Regions from separate parts of the Solibacillus silvestris genome, predicted to be linked through region 2. Evidence: riboswitches for the same ligand, from Rfam matches in the RefSeq annotation. Region 2 holds a riboswitch; each other region holds the start of a gene.
The links. Region 2 has a riboswitch for cobalamin ahead of ACTHOQ_RS10120 (ABC transporter substrate-binding protein). Riboswitches for the same ligand answer to the same signal wherever they lie in the genome.

Region 1 (5,841 bases), on a different contig from region 2:
ATTATACTAACAAAATGCAAATCGTAATGATTTTGAATTAGAAAGAAGCGAATGAAATGAAAAAAACATTAATAGAATTGAAAGATTTATCCTTTCAATATGAATACACACATGTTCTGAAAAATATTTCCTTGCGTGTTGATGAAGGGGACTTTCTCGCTTTACTCGGACAAAACGGCTCGGGTAAATCAACACTTCTTAAATTAATTTTGGGCTTGCTGAAACCGGCATCAGGGGAAATCAAGCTTTTCGGTGTACCGGCAAGCCAGTTTAAGCATCGGGAATGGATTGGCTACGTATCGCAAAAATCGAATGCTTTTAACTCAGGTTTTCCAGCAACGGTTGAGGAAGTCGTGAAAAGCGGCTTAACACAAAAAGCAGGCTTATTTAAAAGATTGCCAAAAGATGCCGATTTCCTCGTGAAATGTGCATTGAAAGATGTGGGGATGGAACAATTTGCAAAGCGCAATATCGGCCAGTTATCAGGCGGACAGCAGCAGCGCGTTTTTATTGCGCGTGCACTTGTGTCTGAGCCAAAGCTGCTTATATTGGATGAGCCGACTGTTGGAATAGACCGTGAAAATGTGCAGGCATTTTATGATATGCTCGCACACTTAAATGCGCATCATAATATGACGCTAATTTTAGTGACGCATGATGTTGACACTGTTTCAGACCGTGTGAGCCATGTTGCTTGCTTAAATCAGACAATTCATTTCCACGGCTATAAAAATGACTTTGATACAATTTCGGAAGAGCAGCGCCAAAGCTGGCATGGTCATTCTGTCCGGAAGATTCATTAAGAGGAGTAGGCAAAAATGATCGAAGCAATATTAAATTATGAATTTTTACAAAATGCCTTTTTCTCAGGGCTTGTTATCGGGGTAATCGCGCCCCTGCTTGGTGTATTTATCGTAGTAAGACGTCTTTCATTGATCGCGGATGCTTTATCACATGTTACACTGGCGGGGATTGCAGGAAGTCTATATTTAAGTCAATCATTTGCGGCGCTTGCGTTATTGAACCCAATCTATTTAGGGATTGTCGCTTCGGTGAGCGGCTCGATTTTAATTGAGCGTTTGCGTCGCCTATATAAGCATTATGAAGAGCTGGCAATTCCGATTATTATGTCTGGAGGCATCGGGATCAGCGCCATTTTAATTTCATTGGCAAGCGGCTTTAATACGGACTTAATGAGCTATTTATTCGGTTCTGTTTCCGCCGTGTCAAGACAGGATTTATATGTCGTACTGGCAATTGCCGCTGTAGTCATCTTATTTTTAGTGCTGTTTTTTAAGGAGCTTTTTGTTTTATCATTCGATGAAGAGTATGCAAAGGCAAGCGGCTTGCCTGCGAAATGGATTCATTTATTATTCATGATTGTTGTCGCATTAGTCATTGCTGCGAGTATGCGCATCGTCGGGATTTTACTCGTATCAAGCTTAATGACGTTGCCTGTTGCGGCTGCGATGCGTTTGGCGCGCGGCTTTAAAGAAGCGATAATTTTGGCGATTGTATTTGGGGAGCTGGCGGTTATTGTCGGATTAGTCTCCGCATTTTACTTGAATTTGGCTCCTGGTGGGACAATTGTTGTGACATCAATTATTATTTTACTATTTGTCATATTTATTAAAAAATTACTATTGAAAATTTCTATTAAATCGGAAGGGGAAGAGATACTGTGAATGCAACACGCGCATGGGAAATATTGAAGGATAATGGCTATAAAAAAACGGATAAACGAGAGTTGATATTGGATATGTTTGCGGCTACGGATAAATATTTGACAGCTCGTGATTTGCTGACAGTATTGAAAAAAGACTTCCCGGGCATGAGCTTTGATACGATTTATCGTAACTTGGCAACATTTGTTGAATTGGATATTTTAGAAGAAACAGAATTAAATGGCGAGCGCAATTTCCGTATGCATTGCGAGTCAGATCATCATCATCATCATTTTATATGCCGCGATTGTGGCAATGTGAAGGAATTATCGGTTTGTCCAATGGATATGCTCGGTGAAAAGCTGCCGGGCTATGTCGTTGAGGCACATAAATTTGAAATATACGGCAAATGTCCGGATTGCCTCTGACAGTTAAAATATTATAAAAAGAGTAAGGGGCTGTCGGAAAAGAATCGATTAAATCGGTCTTTTCCGACAGCCCCTCCTTTTTACTTTTATGCGTTAATCAGCTTTGTGTCATTGTTTGGTCCAGATGAATGTTGAATATCATTATCTTTACAATGCATTGCCGCTAAATAGCCAAAAGTCATTCCAGGTCCCAATGTCGCCCCAGGACCCGGGTAGGATTGCCCCATAATAGAGGAAGAGCAGTTGCCGCATGCATAGACGCCTTCAATTGCGGTACCGTCCTCACGCAATACCCGTGCATTTTTATCTATTACAACACCGCCTTTTGTTCCGATATCGCCAGGATATACTTTTAATGCATAATAAGGCGGGCTGTTTAATTCAAGTAAATTCGGATTTTTCAATGTCGGGTCCCCATAATATTTGTCATGTGCTGTTTCGCCTCGATGGAAATCCAAATCTTTGCCATTTTGCGCAAAGCCATTAAAGCGTTCGATCGTCTTCACTAAATTTCCTGTCGGGATATTAAGCTTTTGTTCGAGCTCGTTCACTGTTTGTCCTGTAAAGACTATATTATTTTTGAAATATTCTTTTGGGAAACCTTGCATCGGGAAGAGACCTGCAAACAGGTAGCGCTTTTTGGAGCGGCTATCTAAAATAATCCATGAAGTAATAGCCTTTCCGCCTGTTTTTTCATTGTGCTCGTACATTTTATCGACAAACTCATGATAAGGTGTCGGTTCGTTAATATAGCGATGCCCTTCTTGATCGACAATAATCATATTCGGAATGCCGCGGTCTGCCACTAGGAAAAACGGTCTTCCTTTATGATCGATAATAGAAGGCGCTCCCCACACACGATCCATTAAGCCGAATTTTGCATAAAGCTTTTCAAATGGAGAAATAATGTCGCCTGTTTGCCCATGAGGCGAGCTCGTCCATGCCGCATTTTGGGGAGTCGGCAAAAAGCGTTCTCGTTTTTCCTGGTCTTTCGAAAAGCCGCCTGACCCGAAAATAACGCCTTTTTCAGCTTTAATCGCAATTTCCTGCCCTTCTTTTATAGCTTTTATACCGATGACACGGTCCTGTTCATATATAAAATCTGTAAAAGGTGTTTGCAGCCACATTTCGCCATTTAATCCTTTGTAGGTCAACCCCATGCGAGCCATAAGCGCCTGCCCTAAAGCCGCATAATTTTTCTTTAGCAGAAGATGCTTTATTAATCGCCAGCCTAATGTCAGCGATCTTGCTTTTCCGGCAGTCGTTCTTGTGATCATATTCACTTTGACAAAGTCTTGCCCGGTCATAACAAAGCCCTTCGTATCAATCGTTGGAGGCAGGAGCTTATCCTTCCAATCTCCCAATTCATTTATATCTATTAACAGAGGCTCAATCGAACGTCCCGCGCCTTTTCCGCCTGGTAATGCAGGGTAATAATCCGAATAGTTTTTAGCATAGGAAAAACGCATATGCTTGCTTGCATTATGCATATAATCAAGCATTTCAATGCCCTTTTTTAAGTAAGTCTCTTTTATTTCATCATTTACAATATCGCCGACAGTCGCATCCAAATAAGTTTTTGCCTCTTCATAGGAATCTGCAGCATTGGCTTCCACCAAATAGCGGTTGTTTGGTATCCAAACACCTCCGCCGGATAAAGCGGAAGCCCCGCCGAAATGCTTTTCCTTTTCGATTAAAAGCGTTTTTAAGCCTTCATTTTTCGCTGTAGTGGCCGCAGCAAATCCTGATGCGCCAGACCCGACGACAACTACATCATATTCAAAATCCCATTTCATTACATAACCCCCTTGGCAGATTTTTTATTACCTGTATTTGTAAATATATTATAGCAAGCAGAGTTGGGGAATAGAAATTAAACGTATTATATCTACTTTGAATTAATTTTTTCTGCTTTAAGCGTAAAATTTATATTGAGTTGTGTTGAAAAGCTTTTGGCGGAATTTCGATTCTTCCATCAAATAATCAAGGAAAGAGGAAGAAAACGTCCAACTGATGGAATTCCATTTCAATGGAAAGTTATTTGCATAATGCCTGTAGTGTGTTAAAGTAAGTTTTACAAATCAAATAAATCTGCAGGGAAAAGATGCAAATTGCATAAATGGGAATTCGGCGGAAATCCGAAGCTATGTCCGTAACTGTAAGCGCAAATGAAAGTGAACGAGATTGCCACTGTTTTTGACGGGAAGGCATTCATGAGTAGAGAGCTGCGCGGAGCCAGGAGACCAATCTTTTTCTGATCGTGACACACCTCTTCGGAATTTGAGAGAATGTACGGCATTAAAAATCTTTTCGTCATTTCATAGGAATCGATCTTGATATTTTGAGCCATCCATTTTCTTGGGTGGCTTTTCTTATTGATAAAGAATGCAGAATCGGTTGTTGGAGCTTAATTAGAGAAAACTGCCGCATTATCGGAAATCCTGCAGTTTTAAAGCTGGCATAAGTTTTTGGGAGCTTAGTGTGTCCATCGTGTATGCGGAATAAAATATAAAATTTGAAATGTGAGGAACTTTAGATGAAAAAAGATATTCGTTATTCATGTTATCCATTTATGCGCGAAAAAAGCTCATGCGTCGATTATGAAATTCGTACAGATTCATTGACGACACGTATCGGAGCGGTCATCCCGACATTATTGGACGATGAAAAAGGGCAGATTGTATTGGAGGACTTGCGTATTATCCATCCGCTTGCATACCATGCCAACGGTTCTGTGCGCGGAAAATTGGCGATTACAGAAGAGGATTTAAGCTGGCTAAGTGACCGCTATGATTTTTATGTGAGCAATGTAAAAGAGACAATTCAACAGTTTTTGCTGCCACAAGGGGTGGAAAGCTCAGCAAGGCTGCATATTTGCCGAAGCGAAGCGAAAAAATCGTACCGTGCATTGCATAAGGTAAGTGAAGAGCGAGAAGTGCCCGAAATTTTATTCGACTTTTTAGGGCTTTTAGCGAATGTATTTTTCGTCATGGCAGTTTATATGAACAAAGAGCATTCATTCGAAGAAATTCCGTTCATCTCGAAATCCTATCCGACAAAAAAGGCAAAATAGAAGAACATAGCTCAATATTGAGCATGTTCTTTTAATCTTCCATATGGGGGTGCTGGCAATGATTTTTATTACAGGTGGCGTGCGCAGCGGGAAAAGCGCCTTTGCAGAAAAACTGGCGAGTCAAAATGGTCCTGGTAAAAATTATTATTATATTGCAGCAGGTGCGGCATTTGACGATGAGATGAAAGCACGGATAAAAAGACATCAGCTTGATCGTCAACGCCAAAGTACCGAGTGGCGAACGATTGAAATACATGTGAATATTCCTGAGGAGCTCGGACGTTTATCGGAAAATGATGTCGTGCTTTTTGAATGTGTGACGACATGGCTTTCGAATGTATTGTATGAAAGCGAATCAGCCGAGCAGCGCAGCGAATATATCCACAATTCGATTGAAATGTTAAAAAGCGAATTCGACAACTGGCATGCGCAAGGTGCTCAAATAATAATCGTGTCAAATGAAGTGTTGGACGAGCAATCATCAAAATTTGATGAAGTGAATTTATACCGCAAAAATTTGGGCCAGCTTCATCAGTGGTTCGTTAATCGGAGTGAAGAAGCATATGAAGTACAATTTCAGCTTGTGCAACAATGGAAATAAGGAGGGCGCAAATTGAAAAACAGCATAACGGGTTTTCTATTGGCATGGCAGTTTTTTTCGGCTGTACCGATAAAA
Region 2 (5,841 bases):
GCTGCGGCTTTTAGCGAATGGCTATACGACGATTATCCGTTGTACACCATCGATTGTGTTGCTGTTTTTAGTATATTACGGAATTCCCGCCTTTGCAGAAGGGGGATTCGGGATTTACTTGCAAAATGTATCGACAGGCGTTTTTGTCGTCATTACGTTTAGTCTGCAATTTGCGGCGATGATGTCCGAAGTCATCCGTTCATCGTATTTGGCGATTGACCGCGGACAATATGAAGCGGCAGTCAGTGTTGGATTGACACCATTTCAAGCGTATCGGCGCATTATTTTCCCGCAGGCATTCGTCGTTGCATTGCCGAACTTCGGAAATGGCTTGATTTCGGTTTTGCAAGAAGGGGCACTTGCCTATACGATCGGCTTTATCGATATCGTAGGAAAGGCGAATTTAATTATTGCGAACAACTATGGTACACATACACTTGAAATTTATATTGCATTGGCCGTCATTTATTGGATTTTATCAATTTCGATTGAAAAAATCTTTGCATTGCTTGAAAAAGCATTCAGCAAAGGGAAGCAATCTATTAAAACAACGTAGGAGGAGCTTACTATGGGGTTAATCAACTGGCAATTTTTATTCGATACATTTTTTATTGCGCTAAGCGGTGTTCCAGTAGCGCTTCTCGTTACGGTTGTGTCTCTTTTTGTTGCCGTGCCACTCGGATTTTTGCTAGCGCTCGCACGAGTTTACGAAATACCGGTCATTAACTTTTTCGCGAAAATCTACATATCATTTGTCCGGGGTACACCGATCATCATTCAGATTTTTGTGCTCTATGCAACAATCCCATTGCTGTTAAGCAGCTTGTTTGAGAAATACAATATCGACTATCCCATCTATAATGTGAATCCGTTATGGTATGCCTTTATTATTTTCTCATTCAATACAGCCGCGATTTTAATTGAAGTGTTTCGATCTGCCATACAAACGGTTCCGAAAGGTCAGCTGGAAGCCGCGCAATCGGTTGGACTCACAACGGCACAGGCATACCGACGTATTATTATTCCACAAGCATTAGTGTCTGCCATGCCAAATCTTTGTACAGCAACGATTAATTTAATAAAAGCAACTTCGCTCGGGTATGCGATTTCATTGCAGGAAATTACACTGAAGGCTAAAGTTGAGGCGAATTTCGGCTACAACTATTTAGAGGCATATATTGATATTTTCATCGTATATTTACTCGTTTGCATGACGGTTGAATATTTGTTTAAATGGTCTGAAAAACGTTTAAGACGCTATAAAGCGGTGACAGTTTAAGGAGGAATCGCGATGCTCGAAATAAAAAATGTGCATAAAACATTTGGAGAAAACGAAATATTAAAAGGTGTCGATTTAAAGATTGATAAAGGGGATGTCGTCGTTATTTTAGGTCCGAGCGGCTCGGGAAAAACGACGCTGCTGCGCTGCATAAATTTTTTGGAGCGCGCAGATGAAGGGACAGCGGGCTTCGATAATATTTCCGTTAATTTAAATAAGGCATCCAAAAAAGATATTTTAGCCATTCGCAAAAAAACAGCATTTGTTTTTCAAAACTATAATTTATTCAATAATAAAACGGCGCTTGAAAATGTAGCGGAAGGGCTAGTAATCGGGCGAGGCATGAAAAAAGAAGCGGCTTATAATATTTCAAGAAAAGCACTAGATAAAGTAGGCTTATCTGCAAAATACGATTCATATCCAAGTCAATTATCCGGCGGTCAGCAACAGCGTGTCGGCATTGCACGGGCGGTCGCCTTAAATCCGGACATTATTTTATTTGATGAGCCGACATCTGCACTGGATCCTGAGCTTGTCGGGGAAGTGCTTGGCGTAATGAAGGATATCGCGAAAGAAGGAACAACAATGCTTGTCGTTACACATGAAATGTCATTTGCGCGTGATGTGGCGAATCGTGTGATTTTCATGGACGGCGGAAACGTTGTTGAAGAAGGCTCACCACATGAAATTTTCGTGCAGCCAAAAGAAGACCGCACAAAGCAATTCCTCCGACGTGTTCTTCCGGATGACTATACATTTCATATTTAATGGATTTCAGAAAGAATTGATCTATCGTTAAGAAATATTAACGATGGAATGATGAGTTAAACAGCCTTTAGGGTCAGCTAATTGACACCGGGTTTATTCGGGCACAATCGGCAATAATTTCATAGATAGCGGCGAGTTATCTGAAACTTTGGCGAATTTGCATGCAATTCCCCAAATTTCCGCTATAATAAAGACATTCAAATTAATAAGTGCTATAAAGGTTCTTCACTCATTCATAGAGTAAGAAGTAAAAGGGAAATCGGTTCAATTCCGATGCGGTCCCGCCACTGTAATTGCTAGTTTGGAGCAGTAAGCCACTGAATTTTTCGGGAAGGCGCTCACAAATGTTGACGCATAAGCCAGGAGACCTGCCTTTATCATACCAGTTAATGTCTACGCGGATAGGATGTGGTGAATAAATTTTTCGTTGTATGAATTTATTTGCTTTTATGAAGCTTCCTCAATAGTAGGAGGCTTTTTATTTTTGGTGTTTGCGGAGTGGTCAGTATCCCGGGAAGAATGGCTAATAAACTTCCAAGTGCAAGAGAGTTTCCTTAAAAGATGGAAAAGCGGCAAATCCTCTCACCAAGCTTGCCGTACTCCTTGAACAAGAGCAAAAGTAAAAGATTACTCACGCTTTAATTAAAGGATTTCCATTTTATATTGCTCTATCAAGGAAAATCGTGGAGAATCAGCACCTTTATGCTTATAAAAGCGCATTCACCTACTATCGCAGCCGCACTATTATTAAATAACAAAAACAAATTCAGGAGGAATTACATATGAAAAAATGGAGACGACTTTCTACGGTGGGAATCCTCTCACTAATTGCGCTTACAGCATGTGGGGAGGGCGAAAAGAATACGGCGGAAAAAGAAAATACAGCACAGCAATCATCTGAAACGACGGGGGAGCAAGCACAGTTTCCCGTTACTTTAACAGATGCTTTGAATAAAGAAGTCACATTGGAAAAAGCGCCGGAACGCATCATTTCACTCATTCCTTCCAATACGGAAATTTTATTTGGATTAGGCTTGAATGAGGAAATTATTGGTGTTTCGGACAATGATAATTTCCCTGAAGAAGCATTGACAAAAGAAAAAGTCGGCGGGATGGAATTTAACTTGGAGCAGCTGATTGCATTGCAGCCGGACTTGGTAGTAGCGCATGAATCAGGACTTTATAATTTTAATGAAGAAGGCATTGCCCAGCTTGAAGCAGTTGGAATACCGGTGTTTGTCGTAAAGGATGCTTTAACATTTGAAGAAACATATGCCACTATTGAACAAATTGGTGAATTGACTGGGAAAATACCGGAAGCGGCAGAAATGATTGCGTCCATCCAAAAAGGAATTCAGGACATTGAAGTGAAAGTTGCTGATTTAGAAGAAAAATCCGTATTCGTCGTTGTCGGGACAGAGCCGGAGTTATATGCGGTAGGGCAAGATACATTCATCGATGAAATGCTGGAAACATTAAATGTAGAAAACGCAGTGCCGGAACTTGGCTGGCCGATGTATAGCGCAGAGCAATTCGTCAATAGCAATCCAGATGCGATATTAGTGACGTACGAAAGCGACTTGGATGCAATCGAAAAAAACGGGGCCTATGCTGAAATGGATGCGGTTAAAAACGGAAATATTAAGCTTGTGGATGGAGATACGACGAGCCGGCAAGGCCCACGTATTGTGGAAGGTATCAAATCATTAGGTGAAGCCATTTATCCTGAGGTATTTAATGAGTAATAAGTATACGTTCGCTTATGTCGTCTCCCTTGCTTTACTTCTTTGCAGCATGTGGATTGGAATATCGTTTGGAACTGTCGATATTCCGATTTCAACATTGTGGGATGGGGCGACAAACCCGGTAGCGTACAGTATATTATGGAAAATCCGCATGCCTCGCGTTATTTTGGCTGCAATCGTCGGGGCATCATTGGCGATTGCGGGTGCGGCATTCCAAGGATTATTGAAAAATCCATTGGCCGATCCATACACATTGGGGATTTCATCTGGTGCATCAGTCGGAGCGGTTTCGACAATTTTTTTAGGTATTTCCATTCCGATGCTCGGTGTTTTTACACTGCCAATATTCAGTATGGCAGGTGCCGCATGTACGATGGTGATTGTATTAACGTTCGCACGGCTTGTAGACCGTTCGATGAAAATGGAAACATTAATATTGACGGGCATTATTTTCAGCTCGTTTTTAGGATCCTGCATTTCATTAATGGTAGCACTGACAGGTGAGGAGCTTAGACAAATAATCGGCTGGCTGCTTGGAAGTGTATCGATGCGCGGCTGGTCATATGTCAACATGATCTTGCCGTTTATGGTGATTGGCACGGGGATTATATGGTTAAAGCGTCGTGAGCTGAACGCAATGATTTATGGCGAAGAGCGTGCCCAATATTTAGGTGTTAATGTAAAGTGCAGCAAATATATGATTTTAGCGGGTGGCTCGATTTTAACAGGTGCAGCTGTTGCCGTATCGGGGACGATAGGCTTTGTCGGTTTAGTCGTTCCGCATATGATTCGCCTACTTATCGGAGCCGACCATCGACATTTACTGACATTATCCTTTTTAAACGGTGCAAGCCTGCTAGTCATTTGCGACCTCGTATCACGGACAATAATCGCACCTGTAGAGCTGCCGATCGGTGTTATTACATCATTTATCGGAGCGCCAGTATTTGCTTATATTTTCTTCAAGCAACGTAGAAAGGTTGTCGCATAATGCTAAAAGTAAACGAATTGACGGGTGGCTATGACGGGAAAAGTATCATAAAAAATATGACGTTTCACGTGGAAAAAGGTAGAATTCTCGGGATTCTCGGTCCGAATGGCAGCGGAAAATCGACATTGTTAAAAATGATCAGCGGTGTATTGAAGCCGATATCCGGAGAAATATTCATTGAAGAGCGGCCGATTAAAAGCTATGACGTCAAACAATTGGCAAAGAAAATGGCTGTTCTTCCCCAATTAAATGCGAGCGCTTTTACGAATAGTGTGTATGATGCAGTATCGTTGGGACGGTATCCTCACCAAAGCGGCTTTTTTTCATCGTGGACAGTGGAAGACGAAAAAATGGTGCAGCAGGCGATGGAAAGTACAGGAGTTTCCCATTATAAAAATCAATATTTGGAGTTTTTATCTGGAGGTGAGCAGCAGCGGGTATTTATCGCACAAGCACTTGCCCAAAATTCGGAGTTGCTCCTTTTGGATGAACCGACAAACCATTTGGATATCGCCCATCAAAAACAAATTTTGGATATGATCCGCATGCAAGTCGAGTTTCACGGGCTGACGGTTGTGTCGATTTTTCATGATATTAATTTGGCATCGCTTTATTGTGATGAGCTGCTGCTATTGGAAGATGGTGAAATGCGTGCTTTCGGTGAGCCGCATGAAGTCATTATGCAAGAGCAAATTGCGGATGTTTACCAAGCGCGTATCGCGACATATCCACACCCCGAGCTACCAAAGCCGCAAATTACGATGCTGCCGGCAAATAAAATGGACAGGAAAAACCCGTCAATCCGCATCGACGATTTCTCTATCACGAAAGACTATGTCGAATACCGGGCACAAGCACCGTTAAAAGTGATTTCCTCAGCAGTGCATAATGCAGGAATCGGCTGGTATGATACTTTTTTAAATCGAGCCATTGCTCCTGAATACGATATTCATCATGTAAAAGAGGAGACTCGGCAATTTTTGCTGCAAAACGAGTTTTCGCCGACAAATACAGTCGTCATGCTGACAGCTGTCGAAACAAAATACGCCGCAATTCAG
Region 3 (5,841 bases), on a different contig from region 2:
TTTGGAGGAGCCTGAAATTGTACGGGCAGTCATTGAAACTGTATCGGAAAATACGAGCGATGGGATTACCGCCCCGCTCATGTATGCCCTATGTTTTGGAGCAACAGGCGCATGGTGCTATAAAGCTATTAATACGCTTGATTCGATGATAGGCTATAAAAATGACCGCTATGCGCAATTTGGATTCGCCGCCGCCAAACTTGATGATGCCGCAAATTATTTGCCCAGCAGAATATCAGGATTGATTCTGTTAATATGCACGAAATGCAAGGCAGCATTGCCGATAAAAAGCCGCTTTAAAATATGGAGGGAAGATGCGAAAAAACATCCTAGCCCTAACAGCGGATATTTAGAAGCCGCAACTGCTGTTCAATTAGGTATACGTCTAGGCGGTTTTAATCGTTATGGCGGGGTTGAATCATTTCGCGCTTATATGGGCGAACAGCGCTCCCCCATGCAAAAAGAGCATATACAGAAAGCAATACGACAAATGTATATTTGCACATGGTGTGCATTGATTTTAGGGGGGATTTTCTATGCAATTGCCTGCACATGGCGCTAATGCAGCTACATTATATAAAGCGTTGAATCTCGATATGCCTGAGCGGGTCATTGATGTGAGTGAAAATGTGAATCATCTCGGGCCGCCACCGCAAGTACAAAGGCAGTGGCCAAATTTGCTGGAAAAAATAACGAGCTACCCAAACGAACAGGCAGAGCCATTTCGTTCGCAAATCTCAAATATTCATCAAGTTGCAGCACAGCATATTGTTGTAACAAATGGTGCAGCAGAAGGCTTAATGGCATTGGCCCAGCTTTTCAGGGAACAACATGTCGCACTTTTACAGCCTTCTTTTTCGGAATATTCCAGAACGTTAAAACAGCAAAATTGCACTATTCACACCATTTTAGCTGAGGATATCAGTGAATATCGTTTTAACGATGAATCTTTGGAAAAACAAATTTTGAATGCTGATGCCTGTTATATCTGCAATCCGAATAATCCAACTGGCGTATTGCTGAAAAAGCAATGGATTGAACAATTGCTCGCAAAACATTGTCATTGTTATTTTGTAGTCGATGAAGCTTTTATGGACTGGACCGATGAATCCGAAAGCATCGTCCCGCTAATTCATGCATACCCCAATCTGTTTGTGTTGCGTTCGATGACGAAAATGTATGCACTGGCAGGAGTCCGTCTCGGTTATATCATTGGCCAGCAAGCGGATAAATTGCACAATTTTTTACCGCATTGGAATGTGAGTGCCATCGCCGTGGAACTAGGCTGCCTATGTATAAAAGAAAAGGATTATGTGGCGGAATCTCGTGAAATTAACAGTAGGCTGCGTACAAAAATGATGGCAGAATTAAGATTAATCGGTTTTGAAGTATCGAATAGCAAATCGAATTTTATCCTATTTCGACTACCGAACAAGTTTGATCCAGATGAATTTTTCGCTTATTTATTAAAGTGCGGCATAGTTTTACGCCATACGAAAAACTATTCCGGCTTAGACGGAAAGTGGTTTCGGATAGCTGTCAAAAGCGAAGGCATTTGGAAGGAATGCAAGGAAAAAATAATGAATTATGTCAAAAACCATTAATTATTATCGGCACGGAGAAACCGCATGGAATAAGGAAGGGCGGCTGCAGGGATGGCTTGATTCAGATTTGACGGCGAAGGGAATGAAGCAAGCGATGGCCGTAAATTGGGATCCCGAAGTCGTTTTTAGCAGCGATTTGAATCGAGCGGTCAAAACGGCGCATCTTATGTTCCCGAACAAACGAATTCATAAAAATGAAAGTTTGCGCGAAATTAACTTAGGGCATTGGCAAGGATGCCTCATACGTGATCTTCAGCACGATGAGCAATACCGCTGCTACTTGAATTCGCCTCATTTGTTTATTAGTTCGACACAGGAATCGTTTGAAGAGGTCACGAATCGAATGTTGGCATTTCATGAGCATTTGTCTCAACTGCCCTACAAAAAAATAGCGGTTGTTTCCCACGGTGTTGCCCTGGCTTGTTTATTCAATGCATTCAATAAGCAGCCTTACAGTAAATTATGGAGCTGTTTGCTCGGCGGTGCTGCGTTTATATCGATTGAAACTGAAAACTAGAAATTGCATAAGAATATTTATCCGTATAAATGCTTATTTTATTTGGGGAAATTACAGTTTAAAAAAGCTGATATCTTCCTATTATTTATCGTAAGGGTAATTTAGATGCATATATCGGCTCAAAATCAATCGGAAAAATGGCGCTTGCCGCAAAATTTGTAGCAAAACGGATTGAAATGGAGGAGCTTGTACCTACCGTCATACGTGATGTTAAAGAATAGCAGCAAAATGCAAATAAAAATGAAAGATTGTATTAATATTTTCGACGCAATAAACAAATTGCAGGTTTTGGGCACTATTAAGCAGATATAAACGTAAATGAGAGCTTCCATAAGCAGGGGCTCTCCTTCACATTTACGATTGGGCAGCCTCGCCGGAGATTTCGCGGTGAACGATGTCATAGGCTTGTGAAATCTCACGCATATCTTCCGTATTTTGCGCTATTAATTTTTCAGCCGCTTGTTTTAAAGTATTCGATTCATTCCCTAAAGTTTTATGCATAATATGTTCTTTTAATAGAGCTACATAATTTTGAGGCATTATTTTCCCACCTTCACTGTTTTTAATCTATATTGAATAAACAAATTTTAAAATACATCCAATGATCCCCATGACAAAGCAGTAGCTTCATTCAAAAAGGCAGGATTTCTGGCTTATCGTCGTTTCCCGCATTTTCTTGTTTCGGCAGTAGAAGAAAATACAGAAGATCCTGAATCACAGTTGCAAAGCAGCGACGGGCTTTCACCGTTCTTTCCTTTTAATTAGATTACCCAATTAAACCTTTTCCAAAGACAGAATCTTATTGATTCCAAGACGGCTATTTGCAAACTTATAGGGGAGAGTTCAAACAAATAGACATCCGGCAAACAGTAAAAAACCATCTTCTGCTAGTGGAAGATGGTTCAATTAATGAAGTCAATACAAATAAACCTGCTGTGTACAGGTATTTCAATTCGTTTGACGTACGCTTGATTTCACCGCCCATTTCCACGTGAGCATTGGTGTGTACTGGAAATTGGCAGGTCTCCTGGCTCATCATCTACATTTTTTGCGCCTTCCCAAGCGGCCGCTTAGTGGCATTTGCAAAAAACTCCGAAATTACAGTTGCGGGACAGCGACGGAATTCCACCGAACTTCCCTTTTAAGCTTATTTTCATAAGCACCAATTTTTACACGATTCATATATGTTTTTTTAAAACTAATTTGATTGTAGAGGAACATTTTCGAAACGTCAACAAGGAAAGTTATATTAAAAAACCTGCATTTAAAAAATTGAAAGTTAAAAACTAAAAAATTCGCACATACTATTGTCAAAAAATGACGAGGTATGATAGAGTTAACAGTAATTTCATAACAAAGTGTAGAAGTGCTCTTTAATGAGTTAAAAGGGAAACTAGTGAAAGTCTAGTACAGCCCCCGCTACTGTAACAGCAAATGAAACTACGATGGCCACTGAGAAATCGGGAAGGTGTAGGAGTAAAGTGAAGCTGAAGTCAGGAAACCTGCTTTTTCACGTATAAACGACTTTTCGGAGGGAGAAGGACGGCGAGAATACATTATTTTATTTGATTTGTAGTCATTTCATTTATCATTTTAGCCCATTTCCTGCATCTGCCTGCCGGAAATGGGCTTTTTGGTATTTCGTGTGCAAACACTGAATATAAAATGATTTTGATAAGGAGTTTAAAAACATGAAAGCATTACGTATTTTATTGCTGTCATTAATGGCGATCATTTTGGTCGCTTGTAATAATGACGATGCGGCCCCAGATACGACTAAAGGAACGACAGCGGGAGAAGCAGCGAACGAGACAAAGCAAGAGGAGACTTCGGAATATCCTAAAACATTTACAGATGGACGAGGAAAAGAAGTAACCATTAATGAAAAGCCATCACGCATCGTATCTACAACATTGGCGATGGATGAATATTTAGTCGCGTTAACAAATTTGGACAACATTGTTGCGGTAACGAATATGTCTACTGATGCAACAATTTCAAATGTAGCGGGCCTAACAGATACAGTGAAAACGAAATTCGAAACGGTAACGTCCGAACAGATTTTGGCGCTGGATCCTGATTTAGTGATCGTGCCATCTTATATTAGCCCTGATATATTGAACCAGCTGGATGACGCAGGGCTTACTACATATCAAATTACGGATAACTCATCATTTGAAGGCGTCATTGATTCAGTGAAAGTTATCGGTGAAATCATCGGTGAAGAGCAAAAAGCAAATGAGATTGCAGCAGATATTGAAAAGCGCATGGAAACGTTGAAAGCAGATGCTGAAGGAGTTGAATCGAAAAAGCGCGTGCTTTACTATACAGAATATTTATCAAGTGTTACGGATAATACGACAATCGGCGAAATGATTCAATTGGCCGGTGGCGTAAACGTTGTGTCCGAAGCGGGAATTGTCGGGGATGATTATCCTGACTTTCCGAACCTTTCGAAAGAAGTATTGGTCGAGCTAAATCCGGAAGTTATATTTACTACTGCATGGGGTGCTGTAGAAGGTGAACCAGCATTCGTGACAGAATGGAAAAACGACCCGGCATTGTCGGACGTCGCAGCTATTAAAAACAATCAAGTATATGTTCTTGATGGAGCAAATGTAACGACGGCATCTCACTTTATTATTGAAGGCGCGGAAGAAATGAAAGCGATTTTAGCCGGGGAATAAAATGATTAAACAATATAAATCCACATCGATGTTTACATTGCTATTTATATTGTTGCTGTTTGCAATCGTCATTGCCACAATGTTAGGTGGCGTGACGATTCCTTTAAAGGAAACGGTAACAATTTTATTGTCGTCCTTGCCATTGATCGATCTGGATGTCACATCGACATACGAAAAAATCATACTGCAGATTCGCTTGCCACGGGTGCTTGTAGCGGGTTTGGTCGGGGCAGGGCTTGCTGTTGCGGGCGTTGTCATGCAAAGCATTTTTCGCAATCCAATGGCAGATCCGGGAATCATCGGCGTGTCTTCCGGCGGCGCATTGGGCGGGGTTGTTGCCATCTATTTTGGTTTCACTGCAATCGGAAGCTTCATGATTCCGGTATTTGGATTTATCGGTGCATTTATTACACTTTCCATTGTATATGTCATTTCGACAAGCAATGGCCGTACATCGGTTTTGACGCTTCTGTTAACAGGTGTCGCGATTAGTTCATTTTTATCGGCTTGTACATCGCTTATTTTAACGTATTCGAATTTAGCGCAAGTGCAGCAAATTTTATATTGGTTAATGGGCGACTTGAACGGACGAGACTGGGATCATTTACAGCTAATGATTATTCCTGTACTGATTTCATGCGTCATTTTTTATATTTACCGCAATGAACTCGATATTTTGCTGCTGGGAGAAGAGGAAGCGAAAAACTTAGGCATCAATGTGCAATTCACAAGAAATTTGCTATTAATTGTGGCGTCTATATTAACAGGTGTCTGTGTATCTTTGACGGGCGCAATTGGCTTTGTCGGATTAATCGTTCCGCATATGATCCGTTTATTGATCGGTCCTTCACATAAATACCTCATCCCTGCGAGCATTTTGGGGGGCGCTATTTTTTTGATTTTGGCAGATTTGATTGCGCGACTATTGATCCGCCCCGCTGAAATCCAAATCGGCATTATTACCGCATTTTTTGGAGCGCCTTTTTTCATTTACTTAATTATTTTGAATAAGCGAAAGGAGTTAGATTAAATG
Region 4 (5,841 bases), on a different contig from region 2:
TTTTAAAAAAAAAGGAGCCAATTACTCCGATCCAAAGCGGAACTAAAAATGCCTATTTAAAATTTTGGTATTGCTCCCGGTAAATATCAAATGCCGCTAATATAATCGGAATGACTCCAAATAAAGTCATCATAAAAATATATTGTCGAGTTTTTTCAAACGTTTCATCTGTTCACCTCAATTGCTTTAATTGACGAATTTTTCTATGGTATTTATAAAACGTATAGCTATACCAAACAACAAGCGCTGTATACATAATAATGAGTACGTTTAGCCAATCATAATCTGCATAAAGCTTTGCGGCCAGCGAGCTTAATGCAGCGATTCCAAAACCGATTATAAATATGAGCACCACATTACGGCGTCTTCGGTCACGGTCTATAACTGATGAGTGATCCGAAAAAATTTCCTGCCCTCGGCTGAAATAAAAATATACTTCAAATAAGAATGGTTTTTAGCTATAAGCTCCCAGCCTGTCTCATGGAAAAGTTCCTTATAATCGTCAAATTCTTCTCTATTTTTTATAGTTCTATAATCAATTTTATAGTGCATATTTTTCGCATCTAAATCGACATGGAAATGATAGTGATTTTCTGCAAGCCCCCCCTTGCTGTAATCTACGAGACGCCAGCCACTTTGCGCAAGCTCGTTCAGCCAATGTTCTTCATCCTCAAATGAATTGAATTTTTTGCTTAATGTTCGTGTAAATGCCATATTATCCCTCATGTTTAAATTTGTATGTAAATGATAATAATTTTTCATAACGTCGTTGTTCTTCAATTAGTGTGTTCCGTCCTGCTTGTGTAATGGCATAAATTTTTTTCTTGCGGTTATCTAAATCCACTCCAACAACCTCAATCAATTTTTGTTTTTCTATATTTTTTAATACCCCATAAAGTGTGCCGGGAGCGATTTCATACTGCCCTTCGCTTACATCAAAAATTGTTTTAATAATGCCGTAGCCATGCATCGGTTCTTTTAATAATGCCAATAAAATTAAATAAGTCGGTTCTGATAATAGAATCATAGCCCCTCCATATAATGACTGTCGATATATCGATAGCCATATATTAAAACAGATATATATCGAGTGTCAAGATATAAAGTGCCCCTTAGATTTCTGCTTTTCATCATATTTAACAAAGCCCATATTAATCGAGATGTAAGCATATCTTAAACAAAATATTCATTCGTTTGACTCCCGCATTCTTTTATAGTTATATAATGAGCATACGATTATTTCTCAAAGCGATTTTGGTCTGATTAATTACTATTAGAAGAATGTATTGCTGATTATTGGATATGGACGCTGATTTTTTGATCGTAAAAGGTACAGCCTTATATATTGCTATATTAGCTAAACTTTTATCCAGCTCTTCCGTAAATTAGTCAGCTTCGTTTTAAGGTGCACAAGCACATATTTAAAATCTATCAACTATTTGCCGGTTCCCAGATTTGTTGCGGAAATCGCCATACAAAATGAGGACGTAAAGGAGATTAGGATGCCAGTGGATTTCAATATTTATTTTTTCTTTCAGTTTGGCTTTAGCACCGCTATCATTTCAGCCTTATTAATCGGTTCTTATTTTTATTACAAGAAAAAACCGAAAGTGGATAAAGGCTTTAAATTTGCTTATTATGGTCTTTCGTACCGCCGCAAGTTTTTACGCACAATGTATTCAATTCCGATTTATATTCTTTCGCTGGCAATTATTTATTTTGCTGCAGGATTTTCTGATTTTTTTATATTTTCCACAACTTTACTAGCGGTTTTACTTGTCATTCAAGCTTCATACAATTATATAAAATGGCAAAAAGAATTGTAAAAAGCCTGAGTTTTCCGGAGCTCAGGCTTTTGCTGTTTCGCTTTATAAATTATTTCACACCGCTCGAACCAAAGCCTTGTCCACCGCGCTCTGAATTTGAGAGTTCTTCCACTTCCACAATGAAAACTTGCGGAACATATTGCACGACTAATTGGGCAATCCGCATATGTTTTTCGATTTTGAATGGCTCTTTACTATGATTGATTAAAACAACGCCTATTTCTCCTCGATATCCTGCATCGATTGTACCGGGGCTATTTAACACGGTAATTCCGTTTTTCAACGCTAAACCGCTTCGGGGGCGTACTTGTGCTTCCGTGCCTTCCGGTAATTCGATTTGGAGACCTGTTTTGATCAATTGATAGTCGCCCGGCTGCAGAACTTTTTCTTCCACCGAGCTTAAATCCATACCCGCATCACCTTGCCGCGCTTGTTTTGGCAAAATTGCTTCTGAATGTATCTTTTTTATTTTTAACTGGATTGACATTTCGGACCAACTTTCTAATAATTGATAAAGATGCATATTCACATTTTATTAATAACGAAAACATATTTAGAAAAAAATTTCAACTCATATTTTTATAGGCTCTTCGACGGAATTGTCCGACTTCTGCTTGGATACTTTACTTTTCTAATCGGAAAGCTTATACTCAAATCAACTATATATTGTGTTTTTTTATCGCGGTACTACTAAATGTAGTTTAATAGGGAAGTTTGGTGCAATTCCAACGCTGTCCCCGCAACTGTAAATGCTGACTGATGACGGAAATACCACTGTGCTTTTTTGCATGGGAAGGTCTGTCTGATGAACGACGCAAAGCCAGGAGACCTGCCGCCATAAAACTATGTACATTTCTTCGGGGAATAGGAAATGGAGGCGCTATTTTTCCGTTTCCATTTCAAGCTATCCTGTTTTTCCCGGGATAGCTTTTTTTATTTGATACAGTCATCTCCCCCTGATATGCGCGGCACAATTACTAGTAATATTTATATAGCGAGGGATTCTATCATGAAACTTTACACGAAAACAATTTGTCCAAAATGCCTATGGGTGAAATCGGAGCTTGATGCTGCCAACTTGGAGGTTGAAATCATTAATATTGATCTTGACGAATCGGCCAAACAAAAAGTAATCGAGGCAGGTTTTCTTTCTGTGCCGTTATTTGAAATAAACGGCGAATTTATTGCAGAGCCGACTTCTATTATCGATCGCATTTCTGAAATGACTGCATGATCATTTTTGCTTCACGGACTGGCAATATACGATCCATTATTCAAAAACTCGGCTTGCCTGCGAAAGATATAGCAGAGGTGGAGGAAGTTGATGCACCGTATCTTTTATTTACGTATACGGATGGATTAGGCTCTGTTCCCCCTATCGTCGACCAGTTCATGACTGCTAATCACGATCAATGCAAAGGAATTATCGTTAGCGGAAACCGGAATTTCGGTCATGCTTTCTTCGGTCGTGCAGGTGACCTTTTAGCTGCAAAATACGGTATTCCGTTAATCGAAAAAGTGGAAATGCGTGGAACTCCGGCAAATTATGAAGCGATTACAGATTACTATTACTCCATTTGGAAAGAGGCATCGATATGAAACAGTATTTAAAATTAAATAACGATATTCTGAACCGTTACCGTGCTACAGGCGAACTGGATTTGGCGAAAGATAAAGAAGCAACACGGCGCTATTTTCTGGAAGACGTCAATGTCCGTTTACGTTATTTCATCGATATTGAGGAAAAAGTGCGCTATTTAGTTGATGAAGGCTATTACGAAAAAGCGTTTCTTGATCTATACTCGATGGAATTCATTAAGCAAATGTACAAAAAAGCCTATTCATACAAATTCCGATTCCCTTCATTCATGAGTGCTTCAAAGTTCTATGAAAGCTATGCGATGAAAAGCCGTGACGGAAAGGAAATTCTGGAAAAGTATGAGGACCGAATCGTCATTATCGCCCTTTATTTAGCACAAGGCGACGAAGCGCTGGCGGAAAAGGCCATTGAAGCGGTCATGACTGCCTACCAGCCTGCGACACCTACTGCATTGAACAGCGGGAAAAAGGCGCGCGGCGAGCTTGTATCATGCTTTAAATTAACGATGGATGACACGATGAATTCAATCGCCGAGAATATCGGCTATTGTCTTGAGCTTTCCCGTTTAGGCGGCGGCGTCGGGGTAAACTTGACCGATTTGCGTCCGCTAGGGGATCCGATTAAAGGGATTTTGAACCGTGCGAGCGGAGTTATGCCTGTTGCGAAGCTGCTGGAAAACTCTTTCTCATATTCGAATCAGCTTGGCCAACGAAACGGTTCCGGCGTCGTATATTTGAACGTCTTCCATGGTGATATTGAAGCGTTCATTTCTTCCAAAAAACCAAATGCCGATGACAAAATCCGTTTAGCTACTCTATCAACAGGGATTATTTTACCGGATATTTTCTTTGAACTGATGCGACGAGATAAAGATATCGTCTTATTCAGTTCTTATGATATTTACAAAGAATACGGCAAACGGATGTCGGAAATTTCGATTACGGAAATGTACTACGAGCTATTGGATAATCCGAACATCCGTAAACTAAAACGATTAAATGCCCGCAAACTATATACAGAAGTAAAAAAAGCACAATTTGAATCAGGCTACCCGTTCGAAATTCTGGACGATAATGTCAATAACGCCCATCCATTAAAGGGAATCGGACGTGTGAAGATGTCGAATTTATGCACGGAAATTCTTCAGTACCAGCAAACAGGCGTTATTAGTAATCAAAACGAACCAAACGAATACGGGCTGGATGTATCCTGTAACTTAGGCTCAATCGACATTCATGAAGCAACGAAAGTTCAGGATTTCGGACAGCTTGTCGATACAGCGATGCGCCTTTTGACGAATGTTTCGACGATGACCGATATCGTCAACGTCCCTTCTGTATCAAAGGCAAACAAAGTGATGCACTCTGTCGGATTGGGTGTCATGAACTTGCATGGTCACCTTGTACAAAGCGGCATCCGTTATGGTTCCAAAGAGTCGATTGAATTTATCGATGCATTCATGGAAGCTTTGAATTATTATTCATTAAAAGCGTCGATGGAAATCGCGAAGGAAAAGAAAGAAACGTTTTATCGTTTCGAGGACAGCGATTATGCGAGCGGGGTTTATTTTGAAAGCTATGTTAATAAAGAGGAAAAAGAACTGCTACCGGAAGTAATTAAAGCACTAGGAGCAACCCCTATCATTACACAGACAATGTGGAGACAGTTAAAGTCTGATGTATTAGAGCATGGATTGTTCCATTCATACAGGCTCGCAATCGCTCCCACTGGAAGTATCTCCTACATCCGCAGCTGTACGGCTTCCATCGCACCGGTAACAGAGCGTGTGGAAGTAAGAGACTATGCGGATAGCCGCACGATTTATCCGATGCCATTTTTAACGAATGACAATCAAGAGCTATATACCGAAGCTTATGAAGTGAACCCGTATGAACTGATCGACCTTTACGCAGCTGCCCAACAGCATGTGGACCAAGGCATTTCCATGACGCTTTACGTTACAGATCAATGGAACACCGAACAATTGGCAAAAGCTTATATTTATGCATGGACAAAAGGAATTAAATCCGTTTATTATGTCCGTCAACGTTTACTAACAATTGAGGAGTGTGTCGCATGTCAAATTTAACGTATAAAGCAGTCAACTGGAACACGCCCACAAGCGAACTTGCACGCATTTTCTGGGATCAGCAATGGAAGCAGATCTGGTTCCCCGAAGAAATCGCCGTAAGTAAAGATGTTAAGCAATGGAAGGAATTCGAACATCAGGATACATACAAAAAAGTGTTCGGAGGCTTAACATTGCTCGATACGGTCCAAACGAATATCGGCATGAACGAAATCGCGAAATTCACGCCGGATTTTCAGGAAAAAGCTGTTTTAACCGTATTCGGCTCATTTGAAGCGATCCACGCGAAATCTTATTCGTATATATTCACAACCCTTTGTACAAAC

Region 1: another riboswitch for cobalamin. It lies ahead of ACTHOQ_RS01895 (cobalamin adenosyltransferase family protein); the one in region 2 lies ahead of ACTHOQ_RS10120 (ABC transporter substrate-binding protein).
Region 3: another riboswitch for cobalamin. It lies ahead of ACTHOQ_RS00290 (ABC transporter substrate-binding protein); the one in region 2 lies ahead of ACTHOQ_RS10120 (ABC transporter substrate-binding protein).
Region 4: another riboswitch for cobalamin. It lies ahead of ACTHOQ_RS00250 (glutaredoxin family protein); the one in region 2 lies ahead of ACTHOQ_RS10120 (ABC transporter substrate-binding protein).

What each region holds. Positions count from the first base shown of each region.
Region 1 covers NZ_JBQCJW010000002.1:126,432-132,272, reverse strand. Annotated here, with positions in the region: gene ACTHOQ_RS01915 (metal ABC transporter ATP-binding protein) at 57-803, shown strand; gene ACTHOQ_RS01910 (metal ABC transporter permease) at 819-1,685, shown strand; gene ACTHOQ_RS01905 (Fur family transcriptional regulator) at 1,682-2,092, shown strand; gene ACTHOQ_RS01900 (FAD-dependent oxidoreductase) at 2,179-3,888, opposite strand; cobalamin riboswitch at 4,178-4,358, shown strand; gene ACTHOQ_RS01895 (cobalamin adenosyltransferase family protein) at 4,629-5,165, shown strand; gene ACTHOQ_RS01890 (bifunctional adenosylcobinamide kinase/adenosylcobinamide-phosphate guanylyltransferase) at 5,224-5,766, shown strand; gene cobS (adenosylcobinamide-GDP ribazoletransferase) at 5,779-5,841, shown strand, end outside.
Region 2 covers NZ_JBQCJW010000012.1:98,909-104,749, reverse strand. Annotated here, with positions in the region: gene ACTHOQ_RS10135 (amino acid ABC transporter permease) at 1-556, shown strand, start outside; gene ACTHOQ_RS10130 (amino acid ABC transporter permease) at 569-1,279, shown strand; gene ACTHOQ_RS10125 (amino acid ABC transporter ATP-binding protein) at 1,292-2,047, shown strand; cobalamin riboswitch at 2,249-2,437, shown strand; gene ACTHOQ_RS10120 (ABC transporter substrate-binding protein) at 2,830-3,792, shown strand; gene ACTHOQ_RS10115 (FecCD family ABC transporter permease) at 3,785-4,783, shown strand; gene ACTHOQ_RS10110 (adenosylcobinamide amidohydrolase) at 4,783-5,841, shown strand, end outside.
Region 3 covers NZ_JBQCJW010000001.1:53,411-59,251, reverse strand. Annotated here, with positions in the region: gene cbiB (adenosylcobinamide-phosphate synthase CbiB) at 1-562, shown strand, start outside; gene ACTHOQ_RS00305 (pyridoxal phosphate-dependent aminotransferase) at 537-1,604, shown strand; gene ACTHOQ_RS00300 (histidine phosphatase family protein) at 1,588-2,121, shown strand; gene ACTHOQ_RS00295 (hypothetical protein) at 2,476-2,661, opposite strand; cobalamin riboswitch at 2,743-2,920, opposite strand; cobalamin riboswitch at 3,122-3,303, opposite strand; cobalamin riboswitch at 3,469-3,645, shown strand; gene ACTHOQ_RS00290 (ABC transporter substrate-binding protein) at 3,813-4,808, shown strand; gene ACTHOQ_RS00285 (FecCD family ABC transporter permease) at 4,810-5,838, shown strand; gene ACTHOQ_RS00280 (ABC transporter ATP-binding protein) at 5,839-5,841, shown strand, end outside.
Region 4 covers NZ_JBQCJW010000001.1:44,674-50,514, forward strand. Annotated here, with positions in the region: gene ACTHOQ_RS00225 (hypothetical protein) at 173-355, opposite strand; gene ACTHOQ_RS00230 (DUF2812 domain-containing protein) at 379-714, opposite strand; gene ACTHOQ_RS00235 (PadR family transcriptional regulator) at 716-1,027, opposite strand; gene ACTHOQ_RS00240 (ATPase) at 1,503-1,826, shown strand; gene dut (dUTP diphosphatase) at 1,876-2,313, opposite strand; cobalamin riboswitch at 2,492-2,677, shown strand; gene ACTHOQ_RS00250 (glutaredoxin family protein) at 2,836-3,060, shown strand; gene nrdI (class Ib ribonucleoside-diphosphate reductase assembly flavoprotein NrdI) at 3,057-3,425, shown strand; gene nrdE (class 1b ribonucleoside-diphosphate reductase subunit alpha) at 3,422-5,515, shown strand; gene nrdF (class 1b ribonucleoside-diphosphate reductase subunit beta) at 5,503-5,841, shown strand, end outside.